DNA from 3 places in the Paenibacillus sp. Z3-2 genome. Region 1 is predicted to be linked to each of the others. Evidence: a T-box and tRNA genes for the amino acid it is inferred to sense, from the RefSeq annotation. Region 1 holds a T-box; the other regions hold tRNA genes.
The links. A T-box is a leader RNA that pairs with one kind of tRNA and senses whether it is charged. The one in region 1 lies ahead of tyrS (tyrosine--tRNA ligase), so its partner is inferred to be a tRNA-Tyr.
Positions count from the first base shown of each region.

Region 2: it encodes a tRNA-Tyr, which carries the amino acid that the T-box ahead of tyrS (tyrosine--tRNA ligase) is inferred to sense. The anticodon was not compared.
Region 3: it encodes a tRNA-Tyr, which carries the amino acid that the T-box ahead of tyrS (tyrosine--tRNA ligase) is inferred to sense. The anticodon was not compared.

Region 1 is NZ_CP096397.1:3,513,727-3,523,433, forward strand. Features, by position in the region: gene M1D71_RS15695 (DMT family transporter) at 1-804, shown strand, start outside; gene M1D71_RS15700 (TetR/AcrR family transcriptional regulator) at 1,197-1,778, shown strand; gene M1D71_RS15705 (DMT family transporter) at 1,795-2,136, shown strand; gene M1D71_RS15710 (DMT family transporter) at 2,136-2,450, shown strand; gene M1D71_RS15715 (MarR family transcriptional regulator) at 2,579-3,100, shown strand; T-box leader at 3,114-3,325, shown strand; gene tyrS (tyrosine--tRNA ligase) at 3,373-4,620, shown strand; gene M1D71_RS15725 (TetR/AcrR family transcriptional regulator) at 5,375-5,956, shown strand; gene M1D71_RS15730 (SDR family NAD(P)-dependent oxidoreductase) at 6,234-6,974, shown strand; gene M1D71_RS15735 (aldo/keto reductase) at 7,044-7,862, shown strand; gene M1D71_RS15740 (VOC family protein) at 7,980-8,249, shown strand; gene M1D71_RS15745 (hypothetical protein) at 8,897-9,040, shown strand; gene M1D71_RS15750 (NUDIX hydrolase) at 9,269-9,707, shown strand, end outside.
Region 2 is NZ_CP096397.1:5,493,268-5,502,974, reverse strand. Features, by position in the region: rRNA gene M1D71_RS24720 (23S ribosomal RNA) at 1-1,929, shown strand, start outside; tRNA gene M1D71_RS24715 (tRNA-Asn) at 1,996-2,071, shown strand; tRNA gene M1D71_RS24710 (tRNA-Ser) at 2,075-2,166, shown strand; tRNA gene M1D71_RS24705 (tRNA-Glu) at 2,176-2,247, shown strand; tRNA gene M1D71_RS24700 (tRNA-Val) at 2,315-2,390, shown strand; tRNA gene M1D71_RS24695 (tRNA-Met) at 2,412-2,485, shown strand; tRNA gene M1D71_RS24690 (tRNA-Asp) at 2,513-2,590, shown strand; tRNA gene M1D71_RS24685 (tRNA-Phe) at 2,686-2,761, shown strand; tRNA gene M1D71_RS24680 (tRNA-Thr) at 2,782-2,857, shown strand; tRNA gene M1D71_RS24675 (tRNA-Tyr) at 2,867-2,952, shown strand; tRNA gene M1D71_RS24670 (tRNA-Trp) at 2,958-3,031, shown strand; tRNA gene M1D71_RS24665 (tRNA-His) at 3,062-3,134, shown strand; tRNA gene M1D71_RS24660 (tRNA-Gln) at 3,157-3,231, shown strand; tRNA gene M1D71_RS24655 (tRNA-Gly) at 3,236-3,310, shown strand; tRNA gene M1D71_RS24650 (tRNA-Cys) at 3,317-3,390, shown strand; tRNA gene M1D71_RS24645 (tRNA-Leu) at 3,397-3,475, shown strand; gene M1D71_RS24640 (class I SAM-dependent methyltransferase) at 3,644-4,579, shown strand; tRNA gene M1D71_RS24635 (tRNA-Asn) at 4,876-4,951, shown strand; gene M1D71_RS24630 (helix-turn-helix domain-containing protein) at 5,008-7,395, opposite strand; gene M1D71_RS24625 (LiaF transmembrane domain-containing protein) at 7,882-8,190, shown strand; gene M1D71_RS24620 (PspA/IM30 family protein) at 8,226-8,897, shown strand; gene M1D71_RS24615 (PspC domain-containing protein) at 8,902-9,135, shown strand; gene M1D71_RS24610 (PspC domain-containing protein) at 9,153-9,656, shown strand; gene M1D71_RS24605 (PspA/IM30 family protein) at 9,658-9,707, shown strand, end outside.
Region 3 is NZ_CP096397.1:299,617-309,323, forward strand. Features, by position in the region: rRNA gene M1D71_RS01360 (23S ribosomal RNA) at 1-639, shown strand, start outside; rRNA gene rrf (5S ribosomal RNA) at 722-838, shown strand; tRNA gene M1D71_RS01370 (tRNA-Ile) at 878-951, shown strand; tRNA gene M1D71_RS01375 (tRNA-Ala) at 986-1,061, shown strand; tRNA gene M1D71_RS01380 (tRNA-Asn) at 1,063-1,138, shown strand; tRNA gene M1D71_RS01385 (tRNA-Glu) at 1,143-1,214, shown strand; tRNA gene M1D71_RS01390 (tRNA-Val) at 1,221-1,296, shown strand; tRNA gene M1D71_RS01395 (tRNA-Met) at 1,316-1,389, shown strand; tRNA gene M1D71_RS01400 (tRNA-Asp) at 1,417-1,494, shown strand; tRNA gene M1D71_RS01405 (tRNA-Phe) at 1,511-1,586, shown strand; tRNA gene M1D71_RS01410 (tRNA-Thr) at 1,606-1,681, shown strand; tRNA gene M1D71_RS01415 (tRNA-Tyr) at 1,691-1,776, shown strand; tRNA gene M1D71_RS01420 (tRNA-Lys) at 1,786-1,861, shown strand; tRNA gene M1D71_RS01425 (tRNA-Leu) at 1,868-1,948, shown strand; tRNA gene M1D71_RS01430 (tRNA-Gly) at 1,959-2,033, shown strand; tRNA gene M1D71_RS01435 (tRNA-Arg) at 2,040-2,116, shown strand; tRNA gene M1D71_RS01440 (tRNA-Leu) at 2,134-2,212, shown strand; tRNA gene M1D71_RS01445 (tRNA-Pro) at 2,220-2,293, shown strand; tRNA gene M1D71_RS01450 (tRNA-Gly) at 2,304-2,374, shown strand; gene iolD (3D-(3,5/4)-trihydroxycyclohexane-1,2-dione acylhydrolase (decyclizing)) at 2,666-4,531, shown strand; gene iolE (myo-inosose-2 dehydratase) at 4,681-5,583, shown strand; gene iolC (5-dehydro-2-deoxygluconokinase) at 5,825-6,835, shown strand; gene M1D71_RS01470 (CoA-acylating methylmalonate-semialdehyde dehydrogenase) at 6,934-8,409, shown strand; gene iolG (inositol 2-dehydrogenase) at 8,483-9,535, shown strand; gene iolB (5-deoxy-glucuronate isomerase) at 9,612-9,707, shown strand, end outside.

The sequences.
Region 1 (9,707 bases):
CCGGCAACACGTTTAGCCGTTACGGATTTTGATCCTTTATTTCTCACCGTTTCTCGTGCAGCAATTGCTGGGATTTTGGCTGCTATATGCCTTCTCTTATTCAAGCAAAAAGTTCCTGTTCGAAGAGATATTCTCCCACTCATTCTTGTAGCTCTTTGTGTTGTAGTGGGGTTCCCGATGCTGACAGGACTAGCTCTACAATATGTCACATCCGCTCATGCCATTATCTATGTTGGTCTATTGCCTCTCTCTACAGCTATTTTTGGAGTATTACGAGGGGGAGAACATCCGCGGCCAATTTTTTGGGTGTTATCAGCTTTAGGGAGTTTTTTGGTAGTAGGGTTTGCTTTGTTAGGCGGGGAAGCCTCTTCTCCAGTAGGGGATGGACTTATGTTGGCATCAATTGTTGTGTGTGGTTACGGTTATGCGGAAGGCGCACGTCTTTCTAGGAGTTTAGGGGGCTGGAAAGTCATTTCCTGGGCATTGACCATATCGCTCCCAGTCATGTTGTTACTCTCATTTCTTTATATACCGCAATCTTGGGGGAATATCCGCGTTTCTTCATTCATAAGTCTTGCATATGTATCGCTTTTTAGTATGTATATTGGCTTCGTATTCTGGTATCGTGGCCTTGCACAAGGGGGAATAGTAGGAGTTGGACAGTTACAACTTCTCCAGCCATTCTTTGGCTTGTTACTCTCAGCTCTTATTTTACATGAGTCAGTTGGATGGCCCAACTTTGTTGTAAACATTGGTGTCGTATTGTGCGTAACATTCGCTAAAAGGTTAGCATCCAGAGCGTGATGAAGATTATAACGGTCAGGTCGATTGATTAAACTAACGGGAAACGTTAGTTTTAAACTGTAACTAAGCAGCCTTCCAGCAGAACGGCTGCTTTTTTTTGATTGAACTCCCCCCATGCTTTCAAAAAAAACATTTTCTCTCATGAGTTCTAAAAATTTGCTTCTATATCATCTATCTTTGATGTCCACTTGTTTCAGGAAATTGATGAGAAAATATACGTCGGTGAATCAAAGCGGAAGATAAGCTACGGACGAGAAGAGCCAAATATGTACAACAAGTTCAACTGTTATTGGTACTTACCTAATCACCAATTGGACAACTAAAACAAATAAAGTTATTTACAATACAGTAGATTCATGATAGACTGACGAACGTTCGGTAGGAGGGGTTAGATGATAACAGAAGACAGAATAAGGGAAGTAGCACTTCGTAGTTTCACACTAAATGGGTATAGAGGTACATCACTTGCAGATATTTCATCTGAAGTGGGAATTAAGAAGCAGTCCATTTATCACTATTTCAAAAGCAAGGATGATTTATTTATTTCAATGTTCCTCCTTGCAGCTCAGAAAGAATTACAATTCGTTGAAAATTATTTGTCAGGAGAGGAAGACTTTTCTTTAGAAAATGTACTGTACGGTTTTTTAAACGATTATAAACAACGGTATACAGAGGTTGCAGATACAAAATTCTTTTTTAAAATAGCATTTTTTCCACCAGAACATCTACATGACACCATTGTTGAGTACAGCGGACAATATCTAAACCGAATTGCACATTTGTTAGAAGACGTGTTCAATAAAGGAGCAAGTACAGGACAGATCAGTAAAGATGTTTCTGTGAAACACGCAACTAGAGCTTTTGAAGCAGTGCTGGATGCGATGTTTGTTGAGATGTTATATAGCGGGATGGAAAGCTCCATAAAAAGGCTGGATGCATCATGGTACGTCTTTTGGCGAGGAATTAAATCATAGAGGAGAATCAGAAAAAATGAATCGAAGTTGGTTACTTATCATTATTGGTGTCGTGTTTGAAGTGATTTGGGTGATTGGATTTAAGCATTCAGAAAACTGGATTGATTGGACCATAACTGTCTTATCACTGATCATATCATTTACTTTGGTTATTATTGCATCGGCTAAACTTCCAGTTGGTACGGTGTACGCAGTATTTACTGGTCTTGGTACCGTAGGGACTGTATTTACTGGAATGATTATTTTTGAAGAACCAGTCCAAATTCTGAAATTATTATTCATCGTTTTATTATTATGTGGTGTAATTGGCCTAAAACTGGTAGGTAGTTCTTCACCGTCCACGGAGGTAAGCAAATAATGGCTTGGATATTTTTGATTATCGCTGGTCTTTTAGAAATTGTAGGCGTACTAGGAATGAATCGTATTAAGCGTGACAAGGATTTAAAAGCATATATGATTTTTGTTGTTGGGATTGTCCTAAGTTTCGTATTTCTTAGTTTAGCCATGAGAGAACTGCCTATGGGCACAGCGTATGCGATTTGGACAGGTATTGGTACTTCTGGAGGAGCTTTAGTTGGTATGATCTTCTTTGGGGAATCTAAAAACTGGCTACGAGTACTGTTTATCGCAATGATACTATGCTCGGCAGTAGGACTGAAATTGATTTCTTAAAATTGAGCGTTGAAACGTTCAAATCGAAGTCAGGTTGCTTTGCTGATGAAGATTGCAGCAGCAATTTTTTTATGGTATTATCGTTAGATAACTAACGTTAGCTATCTAACGATATATTCTGTGAGGAGATGAGTGCAATCCATTCATTTAATGATAAAGGTGAGTTGCTTCCTGAAGAGGTAGATACCATTAACCATTTCACAAAGCTTCCTATCGGTGCACTAAATCTTGAAGCCATCGCAGCCGTGACCAATTTGTATCGCTCTGCTCAAGGACTTAAGAATAAAATGGAACAAGAAGTATTATCAGAGCACGGCCTATCATGGACTGCTTTCTCCATGCTATATGATTTGTGGATTTGGGAAGCTATTGAGACTAGAAAAATTGCTGAGTCGTTAGGTGTATCCAAAGCAACAGTAAGTAATATCACCACAACACTTGAGCGCAAAGAACTGTGCTTTCGAAAAAGTGAAGCAAAAGACAGAAGATTAACGTCTGTAGTTTTAACTGAAAAAGGAAAGCAAGTCATGGAGGCACTCTACCCAAAATTTCATCAAAAAGAAATTGAAATAGTCTCTTCTCTAACCTCTAACGAACAACAGTTTTTAGCAGAAATTTTAAGAAAAGTTATTAAGACTAATCACTTTTAAAAAAAACGAAATAACCAATGCTATGATGGGAATCCAGTAGTTGTTATCTCCCTGGATCAGAGAGTCGGTGGTTGGTGCGAATCGACGCAAAGATAACGCGAATTACACTCCCGGAGCATTCTTTATGAGATAAATCATAAAGACGGGCGAGCCGTTATCTCGATAAGTGGAAGGAAACAGTCCTTCAACAAGGGTGGTACCGCGTGAAAACACCACGTCCCTTTTTAGGGGATTGTGGTGTTTTATAATATCTATTTTTGGAGGAATGAGCAATGAATGATCTTATGAATCAACTGACCAATGTGCAGTTAGAAGATGTTGAAAGACAAATGGAAGAGTACATGCAAGGTGTTGAGGACATTATCCCCACGGAAGAGTTGGAACTTAAGGTTGCAACATCAGTTCTGGAGAATAGGCCACTAAAAATAAAATTAGGATTGGATCCATCGGCACCAGATGTTCATCTGGGTCATACGGTTGTGTTAAAAAAGCTACGGCAATTTCAGCAAAACGGGCATCAAATTCAACTGTTGATCGGAGATTTTACAGGAAAAATAGGAGACCCTACAGGTAAATCGGTTGCCAGAAAACCTCTGACAGATGAAGAAGTCAAACATAACGCTAAAACCTATTTTGAGCAATTCGGAAAAGTACTTGATATGAATAAAGTTGATCTGCATTACAACTCCACATGGTTGACAAAATTGAATTTTGAGGACGTTATTCAGTTAGCAGGTAAAATTACTGTAGCACGCCTCATGGAAAGAGATGATTTTGAAGAACGGATTGCTATGGGAAAGCCTATTTCACTACATGAATTCTTTTACCCTTTAATGCAGGGTTACGATTCAGTTGCCTTGGAGTGTGATATCGAGCTTGGCGGTACAGATCAGTACTTTAATGTGCTCATGGGAAGACATTTTCAAGAAAAGTTCGGTAAAGAGAAACAAGTGGCTATTCTAATGCCGTTGTTAGAAGGTTTAGACGGAGTAGAAAAAATGTCCAAGTCCAAGAAAAACTACATTGGAATTGATGAGACAGCCGAAGAAATGTACGGAAAAACAATGTCTCTACCTGATCAATTAATGAAAAAATACTTTGAATTGGTAACAGACCTTCCAACTGAACAAATTAGAGCAATTCAAGAGGATCTGGATTCCGGGAACCTGCATCCTAGAGATGCAAAAATGTTTTTAGCTAAGACAATTGTTCAAATGTATCATGGAGGGTCTTCAGCTGATAAAGCTGAACAACATTTTGTATCTGTTTTTCAACAAGGAATAATACCCGAAAACATTGAAGAAGTACAATGGACGGGAGCCACAATGATTACAATTGTCGAATTATTGGTTAGACTGCGACTGTTAGCATCCAAAAGTGAAGCACGCAGAATGATTGAGAATAAGGGCGTGAAAGTAAATGATTCACGAATAGAAGATACTCAATCAGAAGTTTTAATAACAGATGGATTAATTGTGCAAGTAGGTAAACGAAAAATGATAAAAATCAGATTGAACTAAGGGTTTATCTATTGTCCTAAAATTATATTCTCAGACATGTTGAGAAGTGGCTCGATGAACAAGAGACAAAGCACCACCTTGGATTTGAAACTGGCAAACTCGACCGGCCTATACAATTTTGTATCTCATAATTATAAGCAATATCAATAGAAATAGCCTACGGTTACTTTGTGAGTGAGATTAAGCTAACGGGAAACGATAGCTCAATAAATTCAAGTGAAGTCAATCGTGTAATAGTGGTTGGCTTCTTTGACTTTAAAGATTTCATTTAAACTTTCTCTAACTCAAATTGTACATTTTGAATCCCGCAACCGATATTTTTAGTGATTTTTGTTTGCCATGAGTCGAAATTGGAAGCTGCCGTGAGTCCCCATTAGGATGACTTCTCATTAAACTAACCGGCAGGTTTAGTTTAATTTAAAAGATTGTGATTAGGGTAGTTCCAGTAACACATGTTCAAGAAATAGTAATATAAATGTTTACAATTATCTTTAATTCGTGTTATACTGACGAACGTTCGTAAGTAAGGCTCGAATGGACAAATTCAATTTAACTTTAAATCAGGAGCTAGGAAAACAAAATGAATCGTAGATGATACTTTGTTCGGCAGTAGGTTTAAAGTTAATACCATTGTTTCTTTAAGAAGCGAATTATCCTTTTAGTTATTTGCTAAATTATACTTGTTCATTTTTCTCGAAGATTGTATATTTGTATACAAATACTTACGAACGTTCGTTAATACGAGGGGGATATAATGAAAGCAAATGAAATAAAACAAAGTGCTTTAGTTCAGTTTGTTAATAAAGGTTATGAAGCTACTTCGTTAGATGATATTGTTGCAGATATAGGAATTAAAAAACAGTCGGTTTATTCGCATTTTAAACATAAGGAGGATATTTTTCTTCAAGTTATAAAAGATACAGTCAATGTGGAGATAGTATTTATAAACCGGTTCTTTGAAGAGCATAAGCAGTATGATTTGAAAGTAGCTCTATTCCAGTTGTTGACCAAATACAAAGAAAGATACTTACTGCAAGAAGAACAAAATATAAAATTTCTTTTACGCATGGCCTTTATGCCACCATTTCATTTGCAGGATATTGTAATGAATCATTTTTACCTATATAACCAAGAGCTAGGATCTAAATTGAAAGAAGTTTTCCTGAAAGCTAAAACTGATGGTATTAATGTTACTGCTGAAGATGGAGCGATTTCTTTTCTGAATTTTTTAGATGGAATTCTGGTTGAATTAATTTATTCGGATTCAAATATTACTAAATTTGAATCAAGACTGAATATCTCGTGGGAGATTTACTGGCGAGGAATTTCAAGGTAACTTAAGAAGATGTCCATACAAGCGAAACAAACTTAACTGGCTAAGTTGTATGGGCATCCTAAGTAATAAAAAATTTTTTTAGTTCAAAACTTACGAACGTTCGTAAGTGCGAGTATCGAATTTACATGTTGCTTAACACTTTGTTAACAAAATGATAGCTAACAAGCTCTATAAGTTCTTTGAGGGGGGGATTACTATAAGGTAATGCTAGTGAAACTTTTAATTACTTAATCAGCATCATCTAAAAATTTATTTATAACTAGGAGGAGTTATTTTTATGGGTAAATTGGATGGAAAAGTAGCAATTATTACGGGTGCAGCACGAGGACAGGGAGAAGCACATGTACGTTTATTTGTTGAAGAAGGTGCGAAGGTTGTATTCTCGGATATTCTTGTCAATGAAGGAGAAGCACTTGCAAAAGAATTAGGTGACAATGTGAGGTTCATTAAGCATGATATTTCAAATGCTGATGATTGGAATCGAGTAGTGGAATTGGCGGAGTCTGCATTTGGTCCGGCAAACATTCTGGTAAATAATGCCGGTGTCGATTTATTCCGCAAAATTGAAGATATTACAGAAGAAGAGTATAACAGAGTCATCAAAATCAATCAGGTTGGTCCTTTTCTGGGTATGAAAGCTGTATTGTCTTCCATGAAAAAAGCCGGAAGCGGCTCGATTGTAAATATTTCTTCCATTAACGGATTGCGCGGGGAATATGGATTTGTCGCATATGATTCTTCTAAATTCGCTCTTACTGGTATGACAAAAACGGCTGCACAAGAATTTGCTGAATACAATATTCGTGTAAACTCTGTACACCCAGGGCCAATCAGAACACCAATGATTGAATCACAGGATGAAATTTCAGGTTTTATTGACGGGTTGTCCGTTCCTTTGAATAGAGTGGGTGAACCAAAAGAAGTTTCTAAACTCGTTTTATTTGTAGCTTCTGATGATGCTAGTTATTCAACTGGATCTGAATTTGTTATTGATGGCGGAATCACTGCTTCCAACTAAATTATAGTTATGGCTTCAGGATTATTGATACTAAGCAACTCATTAATTTGTCAGAGAGGTGTGCTAAATATGGATTATGTAACTTTGAACAATGGAGTAAAAATGCCGCAGCTTGGGTTTGGGGTATTTCAAGTAGGCAATCAAGAAACGACTGAAGCTGTTTCAGCTGCACTAAAGATCGGCTATACAAGTATTGATACAGCTATGATCTATCAAAATGAAGAAGGCGTAAGAGAAGCTGTCAAGAATGAAGACAGAGAAAATTTATTTATTACAACAAAAGTCTGGAACACAGACCATGGATACGAGAAGACACTTGCTGCTTTTGAAAGTAGCCTGGAACGCCTAGGACTTGACTATATTGATCTGTACTTAATACATTGGCCAACTCCAAGGTATGATGAATACATTGATTCTTATAAAGCTTTGGAAAAGCTTTATAAAGATGGTCGTGTTAAAGCAATTGGGGTATGCAATTTTGAAATTGAACACCTCGAACGGTTACTGGCTGAAACAGAAATTCCACCAGTGCTTAACCAGGTCGAGTGTCATCCATATTTGGCTCAAAATGAGTTGAAAGATTTTTGCCGTAAACATAATATATATGTCGAAGCTTGGAGTCCTCTTGAAAGAGGAGGAAATGTGCTTAAAGATCAAACCATTACAAAGATTGCAGAGAAATATGGCAAGAGTCCAGCTCAAGTCATATTACGCTGGCACTTACAGAATCAAACAATTGTAATTCCAAAAACAGTTACACCTTCCCGCATGGAAGAGAATATTCAGGTATTTGACTTTGAGCTTTCTCATGAAGATATGGAGGCCATTGATAAATTAGATTCCGGAAGTAGAACTGGTCCTCATCCAAATGAAATGAATGTGCGTTAATCTCGTTTTAGGAGGAAACCATTATGAAAATAGAACATGTGGGGATCATGGTCAATAATATGAACGAGTCTTTGGCGTTCTAATATTCTCGGTTTAAAATTAAGGCAAAGAGAATGGTTGAATGAAACGGTTGAGCTTGCCTTTCTATTCTTCCCAGAGCAGCCAAGTGTAGAGATTGAACTTGTATACGGCGGCCCTGTAGAAAACGAAGGGATCGTAAACCACCTGGCTTTTACAGTGAATAACATCGAATCTGAAATTTTGCGATTAAAAGAAGCTGGTATTCAATTAATAAATGAAGAACCTCAAATTATTTTAAAAGGTACTGTTAAAATCGCCTTTTTCCAAGGTCCTAATGGGGAAAAGTTGGAATTGGTAGAGGGATAAGTGAGAGTTTAATATAGGTGCATTAATAAAGTAGAGATCTACTTATAACTAAGTTAATAAAGAACGTTTGAGGACTTACATATGTTAAGTCCTCTTCTTTAATTAGGTTTTTAATATTTGTTAAACCTTCCACTTGATTAACGGTCGGTTTATGTTGGAGAAGAGAAGAAACTACGGAAAATAGCGGTCTATTTACTACGTAGTACAACGATACTATTCAGTAGTACTGATCTTCCGCAATAAAGCGCGATTGTTGGGGAGTAATCCTAATAAATAGGCTGTTACATATTAGTCATGTGTAATATGTCAATCAGCCTATGTTTTTTACTTTTTTTAAATTTAGGTCTTGATAAGTACTGAAGTAACTGAACGCTTACCGGACTAATCGGTATTTTGCCGTATTTCATTCAGCTAACGAGCAGGATAGTTTCAATGATTGGTAATGTGGTATGATCAGGTGCCATTTGATTGCAGAGGGTAACACGGAATTTTAAGATCAATGAGTAAGAAAGAGCCTACTCAACTGGCCAATACGATTCGGAATAGATCCGTAATGAATGACTATTACATAGAGGTGAGCTATACATATTGATGAGAATGCAACATTTTTTCTCCCAGATACCGATGGAATCAAAATTCATGCACAAGTGCAACCCCGATCTGACGAAAAAGTTATAGTGAAACATACCCCAGATAGCTTTTTTCAAACTGAATTACATCAACATCTTGAATCGATTAAAGTAACCTTAGTAAAACTATATTTTATAAGGAGACACGTAAGATGGATTTAAGATTCAGGGGAAAGGCTCTGTTATTGATCTATACTTTAAATTTAAAGATGAGTTAGAAAGTGAATATGGGGAAGACTAGCGAATTTTAAATCACGGAGGTACCCATAAAGCACTTCGAGATTAGTTCAATCATGTCGATATTATGTTCTAGAAATTCATTAAGACAGGAAAGTACAGGAATCACGTAGAATTACATATAAAGATTTTTTCTTATTTGGAGGTTGTAAAATGGCGTTCCCGACACATATTGTATCTGCGGGCGGAATAGTAGAAGATGGAACTGGAAATATCCTTTTAGTAAAAGCTCATGACGATGGTTGGGTGTATCCTGGTGGGATAACTGAGGTAGGAGAAAACCTGATTGATGGCGTCATTCGTGAAATCAAAGAGGAAAGTGGAATTGACGCTAAGGTAAGCCATTTGATTAGTATTGTTTCGAATACAGCGATCCATAAGTGGTATGACGGTGTGACTGATGTCCCTACGAAGGTTATGTTTGATTTCGTGTGTAAAGCTGTGGGTGGGGGGTTAGCTACTTCTAATGAAACGAGCGAATGCAAGTGGGTTCCAAAGGAAAATGTTCTGGATTTGATTACTTTACCTGGAATCCGCATGCGTTATGAAGCTTATTTGAACTTTAACGGCTCTGTGAATTATATGGAGTATG
Region 2 (9,707 bases), 2.0 Mb from region 1:
GAGTGCTAAGATCCATTGTCAAAAGGGAAACAGCCCAGACCATCAGCTAAGGTCCCCAAGTGTGTGTTAAGTGGGAAAGGATGTGGAGTTGCACAGACAACCAGGATGTTGGCTTAGAAGCAGCCATCATTTAAAGAGTGCGTAATAGCTCACTGGTCGAGTGACTCTGCGCCGAAAATGTAACGGGGCTAAACACACCACCGAAGCTATGGCTTGATGCTTTGCATCAGGGGTAGGGGAGCGTTGTATAAGGGTTGAAGGTGTACCGTAAGGAGCGCTGGACATTATACAAGTGAGAATGCCGGTATGAGTAACGAAAAGATCAGTGAGAATCTGATCCGCCGAAAGCCTAAGGGTTCCTGAGGAAGGCTCGTCCGCTCAGGGTAAGTCGGGACCTAAGGCGAGGCCGAAAGGCGTAGTCGAAGGACAACAGGTCGAAATTCCTGTACCACCGTAAGCCGTTATGAGCAATGGGGGGACGCAGTAGGGTAGTGACGCGGACTGATGGATGTCCGTCTAAGCAGTAAGGCTGATGTGTAGGCAAATCCGCACATTGTAAGGCTGAGCTGTGATGGGGAGTGAAAATTACAGTAGCGAAGGTCATGATCTCACACTGCCAAGAAAAGCCTCTAGCCAGGTGATGGTGCCCGTACCGCAAACCGACACAGGTAGGCGAGAAGAGTATTCTAAGGCGCGCGGAAGAACTCTCGTTAAGGAACTCGGCAAAATGACCCCGTAACTTCGGGAGAAGGGGTGCCCCGGTAGTGTGAATAGCACGAGGGGGCCGCAGTGAAAAGGCCCAAGCGACTGTTTAGCAAAAACACAGGTCTGTGCGAAGCCGTAAGGCGAAGTATACGGGCTGACGCCTGCCCGGTGCTGGAAGGTTAAGGGGAGTGGTTAGGGAGTAATCCCGAAGCTGTGAACCGAAGCCCCAGTAAACGGCGGCCGTAACTATAACGGTCCTAAGGTAGCGAAATTCCTTGTCAGGTAAATTCTGACCCGCACGAATGGCGTAACGACTTGGGCGCTGTCTCAACGAGAGATCCGGTGAAATTTTAATACCTGTGAAGATGCAGGTTACCCGCGACAAGACGGAAAGACCCCATGGAGCTTTACTGCAGCTTGATATTGAATTTGGGTACGATCTGTACAGGATAGGTGGGAGCCTTTGAAGTGTGAGCGCCAGCTTGCATGGAGGCAACGTTGGGATACCACCCTGATCGTATCTAGGTTCTAACCTGGTACCGTAATCCGGTGCGGGGACAGTGTCAGGTGGGCAGTTTGACTGGGGCGGTCGCCTCCTAAAGAGTAACGGAGGCGCCCAAAGGTTCCCTCAGAATGGTTGGAAATCATTCGAAGAGTGCAAAGGCATAAGGGAGCTTGACTGCGAGACCTACAAGTCGAGCAGGGACGAAAGTCGGGCTTAGTGATCCGGTGGTACCGCATGGAAGGGCCATCGCTCAACGGATAAAAGCTACCCTGGGGATAACAGGCTTATCTCCCCCAAGAGTCCACATCGACGGGGAGGTTTGGCACCTCGATGTCGGCTCATCGCATCCTGGGGCTGAAGTAGGTCCCAAGGGTTGGGCTGTTCGCCCATTAAAGCGGTACGCGAGCTGGGTTCAGAACGTCGTGAGACAGTTCGGTCCCTATCTGTCGTGGGCGTAGGAAATTTGAGAGGAGCTGTCCTTAGTACGAGAGGACCGGGATGGACGTACCGCTGGTGTACCAGTTGTTCCGCCAGGAGCACCGCTGGGTAGCTATGTACGGAAGGGATAAACGCTGAAAGCATCTAAGCGTGAAGCCCCCCTCAAGATGAGATTTCCCAGTATGTAAGACCCCTTGAAGACGACGAGGTAGATAGGCTGGGGGTGGAAGTGCAGCAATGCATGGAGCTGACCAGTACTAATCGGTCGAGGGCTTATCCAATTGCAAGTGATAATTCGCATGTTTCGTTTCGAATCTAGTTTTCAGAGAACGATCTCTGAAGCATATTCCCTGATAGCTCAGTTGGTAGAGCACTCGACTGTTAATCGAGTTGTCACAGGTTCGAGCCCTGTTCGGGGAGCCATATGGAGAGGTGTCCGAGCTGGCCGAAGGAGCACGATTGGAAATCGTGTAGGCGTCACAAGCGTCTCGAGGGTTCGAATCCCTCTCTCTCCGCCATAATATTAAGGCCCGTTGGTCAAGGGGTTAAGACACCTCCCTTTCACGGAGGTAACAGGGGTTCGAATCCCCTACGGGTCATATTAACTTCAAAAATAGAAGTTGATTTTTACAATAAGATTATGGTAAGATCATAAATGTGTTGTTCGGAGGCTTAGCTCAGCTGGGAGAGCATCTGCCTTACAAGCAGAGGGTCGGGGGTTCGATCCCCTCAGCCTCCACCATATAACTTATTTTTATAACGACGCGGGGTGGAGCAGCCCGGTAGCTCGTCGGGCTCATAACCCGAAGGCCGCAGGTTCAAATCCTGCCCCCGCAATTATACTTTCCTTTGAGAAAGTGATCTGGAACCGTGGTGTAGTTGGCCTAACATGCCTGCCTGTCACGCAGGAGATCGCGGGTTCGAATCCCGTCGGTTCCGCCATTTAATCTTTACATGAGGCAAACTGTTCACTACATCTGCTGTATGGCACTGATGCCCTATATAAAGTGTTAGGAAATGAGATTAGACTTTATTATGGCTCGGTAGCTCAGTCGGTAGAGCAGAGGACTGAAAATCCTCGTGTCGGCGGTTCGATTCCGTCCCGAGCCACCATTTATAAAACAATTTAATATGCCGGTGTAGCTCAACTGGTAGAGCAACTGACTTGTAATCAGTAGGTTGGGGGTTCAAGTCCTCTCGCCGGCACCATGTAATCCTGGAGGATTAGCGAAGTGGCCAAACGCATCAGACTGTAAATCTGCTCCCGTACGGGTTCGGTGGTTCGAATCCATCATCCTCCACCAGTTTTAGGGGCATAGTTTAAAGGTAGAACAACGGTCTCCAAAACCGTTGGTGTGGGTTCAATTCCTGCTGCCCCTGCCAATTAACTTTTTAGAAAATTAACTTTTTGTGGCGATCGTGGCGAAGTGGTTAACGCACCGGTTTGTGGATCCGGCATTCGGGGGTTCAATTCCCCTCGATCGCCCCTTTGTTTTTTCATTTTTTATTGGGGATTAGCCAAGCGGTAAGGCAACGGACTTTGACTCCGTCATGCATAGGTTCAAATCCTATATCCCCAGCCATTATGCGGACGTGGCTCAGCGGTAGAGCATCGCCTTGCCAAGGCGAGGGTCGCGGGTTCGATTCCCGTCGTCCGCTCCAAAATATGGCGCCATAGCCAAGTGGTAAGGCACAGCTCTGCAAAAGCTTTATCCCCAGTTCGAATCTGGGTGGCGCCTCCAGTATATGCCGGCGTGGCGGAATGGCAGACGCGCTCGACTCAAAATCGAGTGGGAAACCGTGGAGGTTCGAGTCCTCTCGCCGGTATATTGAATAGCCCTGCAAATTGCTTATGCAATCTGCGGGGCTATTTTTATTTTATATGAAGTGATTGTTTTATAGTAAGGAAAGTTGGACGTTAATAAAGATTGACGTATGATTATATTCAGTATATTGTAGATAAGTGAAGTCTTTAATATGAAGGAGTGAAATAAAGTGACTACTAAAAAAATTATACCGGACACTGACCTGTTATTTAACCTTTTTGTATGGGAAGAGGCTTGGAAGAATCGTCCGAGAAGTTCAAAATATAAGAAGAAAAGTGCACCATTTAATACAGAAGAAGCGTTTGAGCGGTGGGCCAGAGATTATCATGCACAATCATTTACGGTAGAAGGAATACAGCGGTCTGAGCGCATTATGGGCTGGATTGAAAACCAGGGAGTAGAGTTCGCGGGCTTGTCCATTCTAGACATTGGAGCGGCCTCAGGCATATTTACCATTCCTTTTGCTGAAAGGGGAGCAAGTGTAACCGCTGTTGAGCCTTCTGAGTTGCTTGTCTCGCTCATGAAAGAAACAATACCCTCAGAGCTGGAATCTAATATTGAAATCGTGAAAGAGCGATTTGAGGAAATCTCCATTCAGGATAAAGGCTGGGAGAAGAAATATGATTTTGTATTTGCTTCCATGTGTCCGGCTATGTCGGATTGGGAAACGATTGAGATGGCGATTAACTGTGCTCGTAAGTATGTGTATATAAGCACTATAGCGGGACAGAAGGAACACACACTAATGGATGAACTTAAGGATGTACTTGGGATCAGTTCTTCATACAAGGCTGGTGATATGGGATATATCCAACAGTTGCTGTATTTGAAGGGTTATTCATACACGATGATCATTACAAGAGAAGTTAACTCATTTGAAGTACCGGTGGAAGAGATTATTGAGAAGCTGCCAGAATGGCTTAATACGTATGAGTTACCAACAGATGAGGATTCCCTCAGACTGGCTGAGAAGTACATCCGCGATACATATAAGGATAGTACGGTGACCTTCTCACGTGGAGCAAGGTTTGGTAAAATTCTGATCCAACTTGAACAAACCAATATGAAAACAGTCCGTACCAAGGATAAACGACAAATCGTATAAGCTTGGTATGTGTTATGAGGAACAGGAATCGAGACGCACAACGTATATTCTAACGTCTAGGATGACGCTAGGAAGCATCAGATCGCTGCGCAAAAAGGGAACGTATGAAACATATGAAGTTAAGATATAGAAGCGAAGTTGTAAGTGAAGGGAGCAGGGATATGTGCTCCCTCTTTTTTTTGAAGCCAATAATTAATCGACCGCTTTGAACCAGGCCCTCGTTTATTTGGAGATGTTCGAGACAACGAAAAAACAAAACACATATCTAGTTTTCAGAGAATGATCTCTAAAGGATATCCCTGATAGCTGAGTTGGTAGAGCACTCGACTATTAATCGAGTTGTCGCAGGTTCGATCCCTGTTCGGGGAGCCATATGCAGAGGTGTCCGAGCTGGCCGAAGGAGCACGATTTTAAATCGTGCTCCTTTTCTAATTGTTGTTCGACACTTCTGCTTTTTGTTTCCGCTCCCGATACTGACCGGGAGTGATTCCTTCCCATTTACGAAATGATCGGATAAAGTTTTGCGGATTGTTGTAACGAAGCCGTGCTGCGATATCTTTAACCGTTAGATCACTTTCGTCCAGCCATTTTTTAGCGATGTTAAATCGGTACTTGGTCAGGTATTCACTAAATGCACAGCCGGTCTCTTTGCGAAAAACGCTACTTAAGTAGTTGGCATTATAGTGAAGCTTCACAGCACATTCCTCAAGCGTCAGATCCTTATCGTAATCTTGATGAATCAGAGCAATCATCTTCTCTGATATATGCTGGTACTGGGCATACTGTCTCCCTTTAAAAACCTGGATGATGGGCAAGATGACTTGATGGTTAAACCACTCCTCAACTTCAGCGCCGTACTGCAAACCATGAAGTTCATGAAACATCGATCCATTGCCTTGAGAGATCTGTCCGAGTCGTATACCGGATTCCTGAGTCATTTGCAAAATATGCGTCAGCAGCCTCGTAAAGGCCACCTGATATTCCTCTGGCGTACACTCCATACCAAAGATTACTTCCAGGACCTGATGCAGAAGAGCAGAGGCATGAACTTCATCCGCACTTTGAATAGCTTGGATCAACGAGTATTCCAATGATTCCGGGTAGGTCATGGACCAAGCTGGCGCATAATGATCTATGTTCTCATATTGAAAGATAATACCTGTCCCCAGCTTCATTCGATGCTTCAAAGCCTCCATAGCTTCTGTGTAAGCCTGAGGGATGTGGTATAGGGAGCTATGCGGCTGGCTGAAGCCTATACTGACCTGAAGAGCCAGAATCCCATCAATCTGTTGTTGTAACTGGTCTGTTAATACATATAGCTGCTGTGAAAAAGCAAATTGATCCTGTTCAACGGTGCCAATCACCGTGACAACCGTATGTTCCAGCACGATAGGAAGCAGTTGTTGGTTATGCACAACCGTTTCCTCCAATATATTTTGAACAGCGAATAACAGGAGGTCACGATCATTGGCATTGTATTTTCTGTGATTAACGAGATCGGCCTGTAGTGCAATAACAGCAATTTGTTGCCATTCCCGAACCTGACGTGTGTAGCCATATTCATTCAGGGTGTCATATAGAGTGTGAACAGGGCTCTTGCCCTGGAAGAGATTCATCATAAAATGAGTGCGAATCTGCAACAGATGCATATTTAGTGTGTTCTCCAGTTGGGAGCGAGATGCAGATAATTGTGAGACACCTGCTCGAATCTGTTCGAACTCATCAGACAGCTCTGGTGATTGCTGAGTCATAGTGCCGCCATCTTTGGACAGGTGGTTGTCACCAAGTTGGGTTAAAAGTTTACGAATTGGAATATGCATTCGTTTGGAGCCGAGCCATGCGAGCAATAATGAAAGCAAAAGCAAGAAGATACTGATATACAAGGTGTGTAATCCGATATCGATATATTCCTGTGTCAGAATGTTGGTGGGTGAGATTAGAACATAAGTCCATCCTTTTAAGGTAGAAGGGCTGTACGTCAGAGAATAGTGTGTATCGGCGATCTTGACTTCTCGTTCTTCAAAGCCTGTTGAAAATGTGATGGGAGATAGTCTAATTATGCTGGCTTCCGTCTCACGATCTTGTAATCCAACTGCAGACAGCGGTTGTCCAATATATACGGGATCGGGATGTACCATGATACGTTGTTCCCGATTTAAAATGATCAGTCCTGAGGCAGCATTGCCCATGGAGGCTTCACCTAGCGTATTTTGTAAAGAGCATGCAGGAATTCCGGCAATTAAGGCTACATCGGAAGACGCATTCAGATTCGGAATAGATCTCGCAAGGGCAATATGATAGATACAGCCTGTACCGGGCGAACGCTCATCATTACTGAACACCGATGAAGGGGAGAGCTGCCATCCGGAGGTTAGCGTATCCGATATCAAATCCTTCATGGGAAGTGCCAGTGGGAAATCCGTATTACGATATAATCCGGCATGGTCAATAAGCCAATTCTGGGATTGATTCACCAATGTGATATCCAGCAAAGGTTCCCACGACCTCATATTCTGAAACTCGCTCTGCAGCTTATCGGCAAGTAATGGTCCTTTCCTTTGAAGTGAAGAAGCAGACAGGGAACGGAGGGTTACTGGAGATCGAACGGCCTGATCAAGCATATAACTGACTGTAGCGAGTTTGTGTTCTACGTTGGATTGCATTTGTTCCAGCAACTGCCTGTTAGCTTGTGTACGATGTAATTCAGTTTGGTTCGATGAATAGATAAACGCGGCAATTCCCGTTAACAAAATGGGCAGGGTGCTTAGCAGGATTCCGAAGATGATCATTTTATGGAGATAGCTGATTGGTCGCACAGTTTCAGTTCAACCCCTGACATTAGAAATAGTAACACTCTCTATTTTAGTAAACGCTTACATATAGAACAATCTAAATTTTGTTTATTTGGATAAATAAGTAATTTTATTTTGAGGCAAAAGAGATTGGCACGGGATGGAAACGAAAGTGAAGGGTGAACGTAAATAGAGATATGGACATCATTCTATCTACCGGACGATATCGGGTGAAGTAGAGCCTGAACACGGGGAATAGAAGGTAACTGGAAGCTATTCAGCTTAGGTGGAACGATGGTCTTATACCGGGACAGTCCAAGGTCCAACTAGATCCCCGACCTGAGTCTAGGATGAAAAACCGTCCACGGTCTGTTTTGAAAAGTCTCAGAATCCCCTAGAATAAGGACATAAGGTTAAACAAGAAACATGGAAACAAAAAAACAAGAAACAAACGAACAAATGACTTAACCAATTAAAATGAACGAACGGAAAGGGCGGTGAACAACAATTATGAGATTGAATAAGGGAAATGGCTGGGCGATTGTACTGATTGCACTGGGTGCACTACTCCTCTTCGGAAAGTTAACTCCTCTTCTTGGACACTTAATGGGTTATCTGATTCCGGTCCTGATGATTGCACTGGGATATTACGGAGTTAAACGAGGGAATGTGATGCTTGGCTGGATTGTTCTCATCATCGGTATCATCTCACTGATGGGTAAGCTGGCATGGCTGATCGGACCGATCATCGCGATCGGGTTAATCATCTTTGGTATCTCAATGCTAAGCAATAACCGCAGTCGTCGTGGTCGTTACTAAGCTTTCAGGATTATGAAAAGGAGGGAAAGAACATAATGAGTGTATTTCGTCGAATGCGGGATATTACCGTAGCCAATCTGAACGAACATTTGGAGCAAAGTCAGGATCCAGTCAAACTGATTGATCAGTTCCTGGTCTCGACCCGCCAAGACATCGGTGAAGCCGAGAAACTTCGTCATCAATATGCAAGCCATACCAGACAAATGAAACAACAAGCCGATCAGGCAGCAGGTATGGTGAACAAACGGGAAGAACAGGCTTCCATGGCTCTGAAAGCAGGGGAAGAGCATCTCGCTAAGTTGGCCTTGCAGGAGAAAATCCTCCATGAGGAAAAAATGGAACAGTACAATGAATTGTATGCACAAAGCTATGCAGCATTACAGGAGCTGGATGAACAGATCGACCAGCTGAAGGTTGAATATCAGAATGTATACAGCAAACGCCAATATTACTACGCTCGTATGCAGACGATTCAGTTACAACAACGTATGAACCAGAGAGGGAATCACAACGGTCAGAATGTACCCCGTATGTTTAACCGATTGGATGACCAAGTCTCTGATCTCGAATATGAAGCACAAAGTCTCCGGGATATCCGGCGGATGAGCCAAGACGGTTCAGGAGCGACTGGCAGCATGTCATCCTCTACGCTGGATAAGGAACTGGAGCGCTTAAAACAGAAGTTGAACAATGACAGGAAGGAGTAGTCACATGAGTAAATTATACCGCTCGGCGCGTAATCGAATGCTAACAGGTTTGATTGGCGGCATTTCTGAAAATCTCGGATTGAGCACCACGCTGCTACGTATCATCTTCTTCATCAGTATTTTCGCTACGGGAGGTACATCATTGTTGATCTACTTCATCGCTGCATTGGTCGTACCGAAGGAATCCAATCACGTTGATCCATATGCTTATGGTCCCAACGCAAGAGGATATAAGTAAACGAAAGGAGAAAGCACATGAGCAAATTATACCGCTCAACGCGTGACCGGATGCTAACCGGCTTGTGCGGCGGAATTTCCGAAACTATCGGGATGGATTCTACCCTGCTGCGGATTATCTTCGTCATCAGTATCTTCGTAACTGGCGGCACGTCGTTGTTAATATACTTCATTGCAGCACTGGTGGTACCAAAAGAACCGTATCCGCCTTATGATCCATATGGCTACGGCCCAGGCCCTGGCCCTGGCAGAGGATACAACAACTATGATCATCAGGCGCCAAGAGGTCCTTTTCAAAATAACCAAAACCAACAAGGTCCTGGCAACTTCGGTCCTGGCCCAGGATACAACAGCAGACCCCAATCTGGTCCGCGCTCTTATGATAACAACGCCTACGGAGCAGGAGCACCGCAAGAAAGTGAACTTGATTCCATGATGAAAGATATTGAGAAAAAAGCATTGAAAAAAGAAGTTGAAGAGCTTCGCCAAAAATTATCTCGTTACGAGAAGGGAGAAAAGTAAAATGGGAGTATTTAAACGGATTAAGGATATGACGAAAGCATCGGTAAATGA
Region 3 (9,707 bases), 3.2 Mb from region 1:
GCGGTCGCCTCCTAAAGAGTAACGGAGGCGCCCAAAGGTTCCCTCAGAATGGTTGGAAATCATTCGAAGAGTGCAAAGGCATAAGGGAGCTTGACTGCGAGACCTACAAGTCGAGCAGGGACGAAAGTCGGGCTTAGTGATCCGGTGGTACCGCATGGAAGGGCCATCGCTCAACGGATAAAAGCTACCCTGGGGATAACAGGCTTATCTCCCCCAAGAGTCCACATCGACGGGGAGGTTTGGCACCTCGATGTCGGCTCATCGCATCCTGGGGCTGAAGTAGGTCCCAAGGGTTGGGCTGTTCGCCCATTAAAGCGGTACGCGAGCTGGGTTCAGAACGTCGTGAGACAGTTCGGTCCCTATCTGTCGTGGGCGTAGGAAATTTGAGAGGAGCTGTCCTTAGTACGAGAGGACCGGGATGGACGTACCGCTGGTGTACCAGTTGTTCCGCCAGGAGCACCGCTGGGTAGCTATGTACGGAAGGGATAAACGCTGAAAGCATCTAAGCGTGAAGCCCCCCTCAAGATGAGATTTCCCAGTATGTAAGACCCCTTGAAGACGACGAGGTAGATAGGCTGGGGGTGGAAGTGCAGCAATGCATGGAGCTGACCAGTACTAATCGGTCGAGGGCTTATCCAATTTGCAAGTTTGAATTCGCATGTTTCGTTTCGAATCTAGTTTTCAGAGAACAACAACTCTGAAATGTAAGCTAAGCTATACGTTTGGTGGCGATGGCGGAGGGGTTCCACACGTACCCATCCCGAACACGACCGTTAAGCCCTCTAGCGCCGATGGTACTTGGACCGCAGGGTCCTGGGAGAGTAGGACGCCGCCAAGCGAAACCCCTTTGGGGGTATTTTTTTTCGAAATTTGATAAGGGCCCTTAGCTCAGTTGGTTAGAGCGCACCTCTGATAAGGGTGAGGCCGGTGGTTCGAGTCCACCAGGGCCCATAGTAATACCACAACAAGAAATACAACAGTGTATGGGGCCATAGCTCAGCTGGGAGAGCGCCTGCCTTGCAAGCAGGAGGTCAGCGGTTCGATCCCGCTTGGCTCCACCATTCCCTGATAGCTCAGTTGGTAGAGCACTCGACTGTTAATCGAGTTGTCACAGGTTCGAGCCCTGTTCGGGGAGCCAGTAAGGCCCGTTGGTCAAGGGGTTAAGACACCTCCCTTTCACGGAGGTAACAGGGGTTCGAATCCCCTACGGGTCATAATATGGAGGCTTAGCTCAGCTGGGAGAGCATCTGCCTTACAAGCAGAGGGTCGGGGGTTCGATCCCCTCAGCCTCCACCATATATAACTTTTATAACGACGCGGGGTGGAGCAGCCCGGTAGCTCGTCGGGCTCATAACCCGAAGGCCGCAGGTTCAAATCCTGCCCCCGCAATTATACTTTCCTTTGGGAAAGTGATCTGGAACCGTGGTGTAGTTGGCCTAACATGCCTGCCTGTCACGCAGGAGATCGCGGGTTCGAATCCCGTCGGTTCCGCCATTTTTTAATATAGTAAGGCTCGGTAGCTCAGTCGGTAGAGCAGAGGACTGAAAATCCTCGTGTCGGCGGTTCGATTCCGTCCCGAGCCACCATATATAACACCTGTTATACGCCGGTGTAGCTCAACTGGTAGAGCAACTGACTTGTAATCAGTAGGTTGGGGGTTCAAGTCCTCTCGCCGGCACCATGTAATCCTGGAGGATTAGCGAAGCGGCCAAACGCATCAGACTGTAAATCTGCTCCCGTACGGGTTCGGTGGTTCGAATCCATCATCCTCCACCAGTTTTCTATGAGTCATTAGCTCAGTTGGTAGAGCACCTGACTTTTAATCAGGGTGTCGAAGGTTCGAGCCCTTCATGACTCACCATCATATGCGCGTGTGGCGGAATTGGCAGACGCACTAGACTTAGGATCTAGCGTCTTTGACGTGGGGGTTCAAGTCCCTCCACGCGCATTCTTTATTTGCGGAAGTGGCTCAGCGGTAGAGCATCGCCTTGCCAAGGCGAGGGTCGCGGGTTCGATTCCCGTCTTCCGCTCCAATATTTGCGCCCTTAGCTCAGCTGGATAGAGCGTTTGACTACGAATCAAAAGGCCGGGAGTTCGAATCTCTCAGGGCGCGCCATTATAACTTCATATTTTGCCGGCGTGGCGGAATGGCAGACGCGCTCGACTCAAAATCGAGTGGGAAACCGTGGAGGTTCGAGTCCTCTCGCCGGTATATATAACGGGATGTAGCTCAGCTTGGTAGAGCACCTGGTTTGGGACCAGGGGGTCGCATGTTCAAATCGTGTCATCCCGATTGTTGTTATGCGGGTGTAGTTCAATGGTAGAACTTTAGCCTTCCAAGCTAATAGCGTGGGTTCGATTCCCATCACCCGCTTATATATCGTAAAAGAAAGAGATGGTACTCACCGTCTCTTTCTTTTTTTGCATTCATAGGTATATTGGCGATTATTGTGGAGAGCTCTCAAATGAAGCAGGTCTAACAGATCTTACAACAATAAATTACCGTTGTTTTATCGCAATTTATAAAACGCTTACAAAAATAGCTTGCGTAAATCATCAGCCTGTAATACCATATCAATTAAGCGCTTAACCTTTAGGGGTAAGGCGCTTAAACTTAACGTAGATTAAGCGCTTAACCCGTAAAGGAAAGGAAGGCGATCAATTCATGACAACCATTCGATTAACGATGGCTCAGGCACTGCTTCGATACCTGGATCAGCAATATATCTCGGTTGACGGTGTGGAAACCAAGTTTGTGAAAGGGATCATCGGCATCTTTGGACATGGCAACGTAACTGGCATTGGAGAAGCGTTGGAGCGCAGTTCGGGAAGCCTGACGTATATGCAAGGGAAGAACGAACAAGGTATGGTGCATACGGCAGCGGCCTACGCCAAACAGAAGAACCGCAGACAAATCTATGCATGTACAACATCCATTGGTCCGGGTGCTTTAAATATGATTACAGCAGCGGCTACCGCAACGGTGAACCGGATTCCGGTTTTATTGCTTCCTGGAGATAACTTTGCTACACGGGAACCAGACCCGGTACTTCAGCAGTTGGAAGTGAGTAGTGATTATACAATCTCAGCCACTGATCCATTCAAAGCCGTCAGTAAATACTGGGATCGCATAGTTCGTCCTGAACAGTTGATGATTGCTGCTGCACAGGCCATGCGTGTGCTTACCGACCCGGCAGAGACGGGAGCTGTTACGCTCGCACTGCCGCAGGATGTGCAGGCAGAGGCGTACGATTATCCTGAATCGTTCTTCGCCCGCAAAGTACACTATCTGGACCGTCGCCCCCCGGTACAGGCAGCCATTGAACGGGCAACGCAGCAGATTGCCCGAGGCAGAAAGCCGCTGCTCGTTGCAGGCGGCGGTGTGTTGTACTCTGAGGCATCCGCCCAGCTCGTCGAGTTCGCCGAGGCATTTGGTATTCCGATCGCCGAGACGCAGGCGGGCAAGAGCGCAGTCTCTTGGGACCACCCACTGAATGTGGGAGCCATCGGGGTTACTGGCTCTCTGGCAGCCAATAGGCTGGCGAGAGAAGCGGATGTGGTGATCGGCGTCGGTACGCGGTTCTCGGATTTTACGACGGCGTCCCGCTCTGCTTTTCAACATCCGGAAGCGTCATTCATTAACATCAACCTGAACGGCATGGATGCTGCCAAGCTTGGTGGGGAAGCCATTTTGGCGGATGCACGAGAAGGATTGCAGGCTTTGCAAAAGGAATTGCAGCAAAGACAATACCGCAGTGCCTATGGCTCATCCGAAGTCGCTGATCTCCGCGCTGAGTGGAATGCAGAAGTGGATAGGCTGTATGGAGCAGAACATGAAGCAGGGCTGGCACAGACTACAGCAGTCGGCGTAGTTAACCGGACGATTGATCCATCTTCCGTCATCGTGTGTGCGGCAGGTAGTCTGCCAGGTGATCTGCATCGTCTGTGGCGTGCGTCTGAACCAAAAACATATCATATGGAGTATGGGTTCTCCTGCATGGGGTACGAGGTAAGCGGAGCGTTCGGAGCAGCACTTGCCGAGCCAGATCGTGAAGTGTACGCCATGGTAGGGGATGGCAGTTATCTGATGCTGCATTCGGAGTTTGTGACCAGTTTGCAGGAACAGAAGAAGATGACCGTTCTATTATTCAACAACAATGGATTCCAGTGTATTCATAATTTGCAGCGGGAACATGGTAGTGACGGGTTCGGCAATGAGTTCCGTTATCGGGAGTCAGAAAGTGGACGATTGACCGGGGACTACATGCCAATGGACTTTGCAGCTCACGCCCGAAGCATGGGAGCCAAATCCTATAGAGCGGAGACGGCAGAACAGCTGGAACAAGCAATCCGAGATGCGAAGAACGAAACGGTGAGTACGTTGATTGAGATTCCGGTCGTGCCTGGAACCAATGCAGGTGGTTATGAGTCATGGTGGAATGTAGGTGTGCCAGAAGTATCTGCCGAGGAAAAGGTAGTTCATGCGCATCACACCATGCAAGCAAACCGTGCCAAAGCAAGACCTTTTTAATCTGATTTAATAGAGTATTCCTTCTAAAATGTAGCCTTATCTGAACTCCCCCACAGTATGAGATCAGTGGACGTATTTATCGAATTGAAACTATGAGTACTACATTCCGATTGAACTACAATGTTGAACGACAAAGGAGACGTGGAGCAATGAGCAAGCTGCCATTCCAGCTTGGGATTCATCCGATCAATTGGGTCGGGGAAGATGTGAAGGAGCATGGCGATGCCACAACGTGTGCACAGATTCTGGATGACATTCAGCGTCTTGGGCTGACAGGTACAGAGATGGGACGTAAGTATCCAACCGATCCCGCTATACTGCGTGAAGAACTGAGCAAGAGGAATATCAATCTAGTCTCCCAGTGGAAATCGGTACTGTTCTCTGATCCGGCGTATCGTCAGTCGGAGTTGGACGGTTATCGCAGACATGCGGAATTCCTGCAATCCATGGGCAGTAAGGTGATCAGTACGGCGGAGGTAGGTGGGTCACTTCATTTTGATCCAAGACGGACACCGAATGAAAAAGAAGTGCTCAGACTCAGGGAATCCGAATGGCATATCCTCGCTGAAGGGTTAAATGAAGCAGGAGCCATTGCCCGGGAACACGGGTTGAAGCTCACATACCATCATCATGGAGGCACGGTGGTAGAACAACCGGATGAGATCGATCGACTGATGGAGCTGACAGATCCTTCTCTCGTGTATCTGCTCTATGACACAGGTCATGCCTACTATGGTGGAGCTGATCCGCTTGAACTGCTGCGTAAACATTATGACCGGATCGCTTATATCCATCTGAAGGATATCCGCCCCCATGTGCTGGATGAAGCACGTGCGGAGCAGTCTGATTTTGTCGGCTGTATTCGTAGAGGGGTGTTCACCGTACCAGGGGATGGATGCATTGATTTTGCTCCCATTCTTCAGGAACTGATTACACGAGGGTACGATGGCTGGGCGATGCTTGAAGGAGAACAGGACCCTGCAATTCATAACCCGTATGAGTATGCGAAGCGATCTTTGAACTATATGAAGGCGTTATACCAGCAGAGCTGATACCAGGCATAGCGATGGGGAGAGGAATATACCCATGAAGTGAAGGAACCGTGGAGGTTCGAGTCCTCTCGCGGGATAGAAATGAAGAAGGCCAGCAAGAGTATTACGTTACGATTGGAAAATAAATACTGACCTACTCTAACCGTTTACGAGTCCTCACGATGGAATGAGTAACTGGTCTAGATATCCATACAAACCACAAACCATGTTAAATCTCAACACAGAAAGGGGCTCACATGCAATGACCTATGTATCCTTTCCAGAATCAAGGAAGAAGGATTTCACCGCGATTGGCCGTCTGTGTATCGACTTGAATGCCAATGAGATCAATCGCCCGATGGAAGAGACGATGACGTTCACGAAATATGTGGGTGGCTCTCCAGCCAACATTACGATTGGCATGTCCAGGCTGGGTATGGAGACAGCTTTTATCGGCAAAATCGCAGGTGACCAGATGGGCAGATTCATCCAGAGTTATTTGGAGAAGAACGGCATCGACACATCAAATGTGGTGACAGATGACACCGGAGCGGTGACCGGGCTTGCTTTTACCGAAATCAAGAGCCCAGCCGATTGCAGTATCCTGATGTACCGGGACAATGTAGCTGATCTGTTATTACAGGCGCAAGAGGTACAAGAGCAGTTAATTGCCGACTCCAAAGTACTGCTAATCTCAGGCACGGCTCTCGCTCAGAGCCCATCCCGTGAAGCCGTATTACAGGCACTAACATATGCAAAAAAGCATGGCACAGTTATTGTGTTTGATCTGGACTATCGTCCATACACATGGACATCAGATGAAGAGACAGCGGTGTATTACAACCTCGCAGCCGAGAAATGCGATATCATCCTGGGCACACGTGAAGAGTTCGACATGATGGAGACATTCGACCATAATCCAGATCATAGCGATCAGATAACTGCACAGAAATGGTTTGATTTCTCAGCCAACATCGTTGTAATCAAACACGGCAAGGAAGGGTCCATTGCTTATACGCGTGAAGGGCTTTCCCACCGTGCTGACAGCTATCCGGCAAAAGTGGTCAAAACGTTCGGTGCAGGCGACTCCTATGCGGCAGGGTTCCTGTATGGATTGATGCAGGGCTGGACGATTGAGCGCAGTATGGCGTACGGCAGTGGGGCAGCAAGTATCGTCATTTCGAGCCACAGCTGTTCGGATGCGATGCCAACGGTAGAACAGGTGAATGATTACATCGAACGTTGCAATCGGGGCGAGATTACCGTGTCCTGAAGGACGTTGCAATACTTTGAATAACGTGCTCATACAGATCTATAACAATGAACAAGTTGGACATAAGCGATCACACATAAGCGAAGGGAGACAGGGCTATGGGAAAAGGGATTTCTGAAGCATCTGCAACAGCGACAATGGTACAAAACTGGATCGGAGGTGCCTGGGTAACCCCAGCGGCAACTCGTACGGAGCCGGTTGTGAACCCGGCTACAGAAGAGGTTATTGCACACGTGCCACTGTCTGAACAAGCGGACGTAGATCTGGCCGTACAGACGGCACGGGAAGCATTCAAATCCTGGAGCGGCACACCGGTTCCACGCCGTGCACGTATTCTGTTCCGCTACCAGCAGCTGCTAGTGGAGCATTGGGAAGAGCTCGCTCGCTTGGTAACACTGGAGAACGGCAAAAGCTACGCCGAAGCGTACGGTGAAGTATTGCGTGGCATTGAATGCGTCGAATTCGCGGCAGGTGCCCCGAATCTGATGATGGGTAAACAACTGCCTGACATCGCAACAGGACTGGAGTCGGGCATGTACCGGTACCCAATCGGCGTAATTGGGGGAATTACCCCGTTCAACTTCCCGATGATGGTCCCTTGCTGGATGTTCCCGCTGGCTATTGCGTGTGGTAACACCTTTGTTCTGAAGCCGTCCGAGCGTACACCGCTGCTGGCAGGCCGCTTGGCAGAGCTGTTCAAGGAAGCAGGGCTTCCGGACGGTGTGCTCAACATCGTTCACGGTGCGCATGATGTCGTGAACGGTCTGCTGGAACACAAGGATGTTCAAGCGATCTCTTTTGTCGGCTCACAGCCTGTGGCTGAATATGTCTACACCACTGCATCCAAGCATGGCAAACGGGTACAGGCACTCGCGGGTGCCAAGAACCACTCGATCGTTATGCCGGACGCCGATCTGGATCTGACGGTGAAAGAGATTACGAGTGCAGCTTTTGGTTCAGCAGGAGAACGTTGCATGGCCTGTTCGGTTGTTGTAGCTGTAGGTGATGTGGCTGACACACTCGTACAAAAGTTGGTGGAAGCAGCAGATCGCATTACCATCGGTAACGGCATGGATGAGGGTGTGTTCCTCGGTCCCGTAATCCGTGGACCACATAAAGAGCGCACACTCCGTTACATTGAAGCCGGAGAGCTGGAAGGCGCGGCTTTGATCCGGGATGGACGTAAGGATCAAGCGACAGGGGAATCCGGTTATTTTGTAGGACCGACAGTATTCGACCAAGTGCAGAGTAATATGAAAATCTGGCAGGATGAGATCTTTGCTCCCGTACTCTCGGTAGCAAGAGTGTCTACGCTGGAGGAAGCTGTGGAGCTGGCGAACCGTTCCGACTTTGGTAATGGTGCGTGTCTGTTCACCCGCAGCGGGGCGAGTATGCGTCAATTCCGTGAAACAATTGATGCGGGCATGTTGGGGATTAACCTGGGCGTACCTGCGCCAATGGCATTCTTCCCGTTTTCCGGCTGGAAAAAGTCCTTCTACGGTGATCTGCATGCCAATGGCACGGATGGTGTTGAGTTCTACACTCGCAAGAAGATGGTAACGGCACGCTGGTAATAACCAACCAGAGCATAACTCGGGCTAAGGGGAACGCCAAGCCCATATGGACGCACATAGGGAGGATAACGGAATGGGCAAGGACAAAGTGAGAATTGGCATCATCGGTGCTGGACGGATCGGCAAAATTCATGCAGACAATCTTCTGCGCAACCCGCATGCCGAGATTGTGGGAATCAGTGACTTGTTCGCCGGTCCTGAACTTGAGGCTTGGGCCTCCAGACGAGGCATTCCTGTTGTAACGACAGACAGTAGCCAGTTGATCTCAATGCCTAATGTAGATGCTGTGCTGATCTGTTCTTCAACAGACACACATGTACCGTTGATTGAACAGGCCGCTCAGGCAGGGAAACACATCTTCTGTGAAAAGCCGGTGAGCATGGATCTAGCGCAGACCCAAGCGGCTGTAGCAGCAGTGCAAAAGGCTGGCGTGAAGCTGCAAATCGGGTTTAACCGCCGCTTCGATCACAACTTCAGACGGGTACGTGCACATGTGCAGGATGGTACGATTGGTGATCCGCATATTATCAAGATTACTTCTCGCGACCCGAGCCCACCGCCTGCGGAGTACATCCGGGTGTCTGGCGGGATCTTCATGGACATGATGATCCACGACTTTGACATGGCTCGGTATCTGTCCGGGAGTGAAGTGGAAGAAGTGTACGCTCAGGGCAACGTGCTGATCAATCCGGTCTTTGCAGAACATGGCGATGTGGATACAGCAATTGTTACGATGACTTTTGCTAATGGAGCGATTGGTGTTATTGATAACAGCCGTCAGGCTGTATATGGGTATGATCAGCGAGTCGAAGTATTCGGCTCGAAGGGCAGCGCCACAGCGGCGAACGATCATCCCAATACGGCTGAGATTAGTACAGCAACTGGGCTCATGCGCGACAAACCATTGCACTTTTTCCTGGAACGCTACAATGAAGCGTATGTGCAGGAGACAGCCCTCTTTATCGATGCGATCATCCATGATACACCCGTTATCGTAGATGGCCACGATGCCGTACAGGCAGAACGAATTGCGCTGGCAGCGAAGATGTCGATGGAGCAGGGAAGACCTGTGAAGCTGAGTGAAGTTCCTGGGGTATCACTGGAATCGCAAACGGCAACGCCATAGGTGGATTTTCCTAATAGTTAAAGCTTTTGTTTTTTATAGTTGTTGTGGACGACTACAGAAAGGAGTGGATGACAAGATGTCAGAACGTATTGTGAAACCCGTGTCCAACCCGGAGGGAGACGGTACGCTTATAAACGTAACACCGGAATCGGCTGGGTGGGAGTATGTTGGC